2 regions of the Neobacillus canaveralius genome follow, and region 2 is predicted to be linked to the other one. Evidence: a T-box and tRNA genes for the amino acid it is inferred to sense, from the RefSeq annotation. Region 2 holds a T-box; the other holds one or more tRNA genes.

Region 1 (2,367 bases), 3.7 Mb from region 2:
GTTAACCAGCAAGAAATCAACTATATTAAAGATGGCGGCGGCTTCGCAGATGCTGGAGAAAAGAAGACAAAAGTAAAATGGGCGCATATCCGATTATTACTAACAAACAGACAAATGATTGGAATTTACATTGGACAATACGCATTAAATACCATTGTTTGGTTTTTCCTAACCTGGTTCCCGACCTATCTGGTTCAAGAAAAAGGCTTGTCTATAATTAAGGTTGGTTTTATCGCATCGATTCCATTTTTAGCTGCGTTTGTTGGAGGGATTATTGGCGGCTTCGTTTCTGACACATTATTGAAAAAAGGAAAATCCTTAGCAGTAGCTCGTAAAACTCCGATTATTACAGGATTCCTTCTTTCAAGCACCATTGTGTTAGCAAACTATACACAGTCTACGGTAGCAATTATTGTTATAATGTCAGTTGCGTTCTTCGCAAAAGGACTAGCTGGACTTACTTGGACTCTTGTTGGAGACATGGCACCTAAAGAGCTTTTAGGAGTAACAGGTGGAATATTTAATACAATTGGAAATATAGCAGGAATTGTTACACCTATTGTCATTGGAATTATCTTAAGCAAGACGCAGTCCTTTAGTGGTGCTTTAGTTTTTGTGGCGAGTATCCTTCTTGTCGGAGCTCTATCCTATATCTTTATCGTTAATAAACCTAGGAGAATTGAACTTCCCGAAGAAAGCCTGCCCAATACAAAACAGGCAGTTTAGGAAAACGGGAGAGCAAAAGAAAAATGAAATCACTCTGCGATAAGTAAAAAGAGTTTAATAAAAATGAAAAAGTATGTTCTTCTTGTGAGATTGTTAAATAGCCAAAACAATTCACAGAAAGACATACTTTTTTTTGTTTTCGTCCACACATATCAGCTAAACATTCAATGGTCGATTTCAATTACCTAAGACCAGATGGACTTCTGATCCCTCTTGCATGTTTCTTCGGGTTCAAAGGGAACCAGATGACTATTTTACTGAAGAAAAAAACACCCACAAATGCTGATTTAACAACATTTGTGGGTGTTTTTAGATACCGGTGGTCGGGGTCGAACCGACACTCCAGAGGAACACGATTTTGAGTCGTGCGCGTCTGCCAATTCCGCCACACCGGCAAAATAAAATTTGTAAAGATAATGCCGAGGACCGGAATCGAACCGGTACGGTAGTCACCTACCGCAGGATTTTAAGTCCTGTGCGTCTGCCAGTTCCGCCACCCCGGCGCAATAATATGCGCTATTAAATCTTAAGAAAGAATGAAGGCGGCAACCGGATTCGAACCGGTGGTAAAGGTTTTGCAGACCTCTGCCTTACCACTTGGCTATGCCGCCATATGATGGAGCGGAAGACGGGATTCGAACCCGCGACCCCCACCTTGGCAAGGTGGTGTTCTACCACTGAACTACTTCCGCGAATTGGCTGGGCTAGCTGGATTTGAACCAACGCATGTCGCAGTCAAAGTGCGATGCCTTACCGCTTGGCTATAGCCCAATGATAAATTTTTCTTTAATGATGGTTATATGGGGCGACTGATGGGAATCGAACCCACGAATGCCTGAACCACAATCAGGTGCGTTAACCACTTCGCCACAATCGCCATAATAAAATTAATTGGCAGGGGTAGTAGGAATTGAACCCACACCAAAGGTTTTGGAGACCTTCGTTCTACCTTTAAACTATACCCCTATAATGGAAATTTATTTTTACTATTGTAAGTAAAATTGGTGGAGGGGGACGGATTCGAACCGCCGAACCCGGAGGGAGCGGATTTACAGTCCGCCGCGTTTAGCCACTTCGCTACCCCTCCACATAATATGAAGTTTCAACCTAATGGTGCCGGCTAGAGGACTTGAACCCCCAACCTACTGATTACAAGTCAGTTGCTCTACCAATTGAGCTAAACCGGCAAGCAAATAATCAATAGAATAAAAATGGTGGCTCAGGACGGAATCGAACCGCCGACACAAGGATTTTCAGTCCTTTGCTCTACCGACTGAGCTACTGAGCCACAATATTACGCCTTTTTAATAAAAATGGCGGTCTGGACGGGACTCGAACCCGCGACCTCCTGCGTGACAGGCAGGCATTCTAACCAACTGAACTACCAGACCAATTGCGGGGACAGGATTTGAACCTGCGACCTTCGGGTTATGAGCCCGACGAGCTACCGGACTGCTCCACCCCGCGACAATAAAAATTCAATGAAATAATCATGGTGGAGGATGACGGGATCGAACCGCCGACCCTCTGCTTGTAAGGCAGATGCTCTCCCAGCTGAGCTAATCCTCCATATTTTAAAACTAAACTGTGTTAACCTTGTAATGGTGACCCCTACGGGATTCGAACCCGTGTTACCTCCGT
Region 2 (2,367 bases):
CGTTCATCATGTGCAGGTACCGCCATAATAGCTCCTGTACCATAGCTTACTAATACATAGTCGGCAATCCAGATTGGCATTTTTTCGCCATTAGCAGGATTGATTGCATACGCACCAGTAAAAACACCTGTTTTTTCTTTCGCTAAATCGGTTCGTTCAAGGTCACTCTTCGTCTTTACTTTATCCAAATATGCATCAACTGCTGACCGTTGTTCCGCTGTTGTAATCTTATCAACAAAGGAATGTTCCGGTGCAAGTACCGCATATGTTGCACCAAACAGTGTATCAGGACGAGTCGTAAACACAGTGAAGGTTTCATCATGTCCATCAATCGCAAAGGTTACTTCAGCACCTTCCGAACGGCCAATCCAGTTGCGTTGCATTTCTTTAAGGCTCTCTGGCCAGTCAAGCTCTTCTAAGTCCTCAAGTAAACGATCACCGTAAGCAGTAATTTTTAACATCCACTGTTTCATTGGTCTTCGTTCAACCGGGTGACCACCGCGCTCACTCTTACCGTCAATGACTTCTTCATTAGCCAACACGGTACCAAGTGCTGGGCACCAGTTAACAGCTACTTCGTCAATATACGCAAGACCTTTTTCCCATAGCTTTAAGAAAATCCATTGCGTCCATTTATAGTATTCAGGATCTGTTGTATTTACTTCTCGATCCCAATCGTATGAGAAACCTAATGATTTAATTTGTCTTCGAAACGTATTAATATTCTTCTCAGTGAACTCTGCAGGGTCGTTTCCGGTATCTAAAGCATATTGCTCTGCAGGTAAACCGAATGCATCCCAGCCCATTGGATGTAAAACATTATATCCTTGCATTCTCTTTAAGCGTGCAAGAATATCTGTAGCGGTGTAGCCTTCAGGGTGTCCAACATGTAGTCCTGCTCCTGATGGGTATGGAAACATATCTAAAGCATAGAATTTTGGTTTATCAAATTCTTCACTTGTTTTAAAAGTTTTTTCTGTTTCCCATTTATTTTGCCATTTTTTCTCGATATGCTGATGATCGAAACTCATTGTCAGTTCCTTCCTTCTCTTAAAAAATTCACTGTGTTTTAATTGACCTGTTGATTTGCGCTCCACTAAGGAATGCTTCTTGGAATAATCACCGCAGGGACAGGCGGTCTTTTGCCTGTCCCGAGGCACTTCGCTTTCCGCGGGCGGTCCAGGGAGCCTCCTCGGCGCTTTAGCGCCTGTGGGGTCTCCCCTGCCCCGTCCTCCCGCAGGAGTCTTCGTGCCTTCCGCGCAAATCAACAGGGTGCAAATAACAAAATTTAACTTTTAACACAGCCTAAAAACAAAAAAACCCCTCATCCCAAAAAGGGACGAGAGGATTGTCTATGTATCTTCCCGCGGTACCACCCACATTAGTGTTGTAAAACACTCGCTTCATTCATCCTTAACGCGGAATACGGCAAACATTACTATCCAGGTTCATGTTTGCAACTCATAGGCGAGTTCATGATGTACCCGATTGACTTTCACCAGCCGTCAACTCTCTAAGAACGGGTATAATTCACTACTACTCCTAATCACTGTCATTCATTATAAAAAGTATTACGGTAATTGTAATAAATTTCTTCACAGTATGCAAGTAACATTCTCCTAAAACAGTTTGACCAAAATAATTATTTTTAAACATAAAAAAAACGGCCTCAAAGTAGAAGCCGGAAATTTTAAATTAGGAAAGTTTTACGTTTAATTTCTTTCCCGTTTTCAAGATACGGTCATAAGCTAGAGTTGTTACTACTGCTATGATGAATAATCCAATTAAAACGTAGAATAATGCAGACATACTGTATAGGTCCACCAGCAGTCCGCCTAATAATGGACCAATCATTCTTCCTCCAGTAGCCGTACTATTAACAATTCCTTGATAAAATCCTTCGCGTCCCTTTGGAGCCAAATCAAAGGCGATTGTTGGAACAGCAGGCCAAATAAACATTTCACCTATGGTTAGAATGATCATAGCGACGAGGAATCCAGAAAATGCACTTGCGTTTCCTGCTATTAGGAAAGAAACAATAAAAATAGCAATCCCGATGAGGATTTGTATCTTTAGTGTGGTAGCAAGTCGCTTAAGCATGCCATTTAGTAATGGCTGACCAAGAACAATTAATGCACCGTTTATCGTCCATAATAGGCTGTACTGCGATAATGATATATTAATTTCCTGAGTATAAGAAGCGATCGTTGTCATCCATTGTACATAGCCAACCCAGCATAGCAAATACCCAAAACATAAAATTAATAAAGCGTAGAGATTTTTTCGCCCTTTAACAATCGCTGCATCCTGAAGGCTATTCGCTTGTTTTGCAATACCAGTTGAAATCCCTTTATAGCCAAAAACAGC

Evidence for each region. The T-box of region 2 lies ahead of leuS (leucine--tRNA ligase). A T-box ahead of a tRNA ligase gene usually reads a tRNA of that ligase, here a tRNA-Leu.
Region 1: it encodes a tRNA-Leu, which carries the amino acid that the T-box ahead of leuS (leucine--tRNA ligase) is inferred to sense. The anticodon was not compared.

Annotation. Positions count from the first base shown of each region.
Region 1 covers NZ_JBDFLL010000001.1:4,999,177-5,001,543, forward strand. Annotated here, with positions in the region: gene ABC255_RS24465 (MFS transporter) at 1-726, shown strand, start outside; tRNA gene ABC255_RS24470 (tRNA-Leu) at 1,041-1,121, opposite strand; tRNA gene ABC255_RS24475 (tRNA-Leu) at 1,144-1,229, opposite strand; tRNA gene ABC255_RS24480 (tRNA-Cys) at 1,267-1,337, opposite strand; tRNA gene ABC255_RS24485 (tRNA-Gly) at 1,344-1,418, opposite strand; tRNA gene ABC255_RS24490 (tRNA-Gln) at 1,423-1,497, opposite strand; tRNA gene ABC255_RS24495 (tRNA-His) at 1,528-1,603, opposite strand; tRNA gene ABC255_RS24500 (tRNA-Trp) at 1,619-1,692, opposite strand; tRNA gene ABC255_RS24505 (tRNA-Tyr) at 1,729-1,813, opposite strand; tRNA gene ABC255_RS24510 (tRNA-Thr) at 1,838-1,913, opposite strand; tRNA gene ABC255_RS24515 (tRNA-Phe) at 1,939-2,014, opposite strand; tRNA gene ABC255_RS24520 (tRNA-Asp) at 2,041-2,117, opposite strand; tRNA gene ABC255_RS24525 (tRNA-Met) at 2,120-2,193, opposite strand; tRNA gene ABC255_RS24530 (tRNA-Val) at 2,220-2,295, opposite strand; tRNA gene ABC255_RS24535 (tRNA-Glu) at 2,329-2,367, opposite strand, start outside.
Region 2 covers NZ_JBDFLL010000001.1:1,310,185-1,312,551, reverse strand. Annotated here, with positions in the region: gene leuS (leucine--tRNA ligase) at 1-1,031, opposite strand, end outside; T-box leader at 1,333-1,559, opposite strand; gene ABC255_RS06420 (MDR family MFS transporter) at 1,696-2,367, opposite strand, start outside.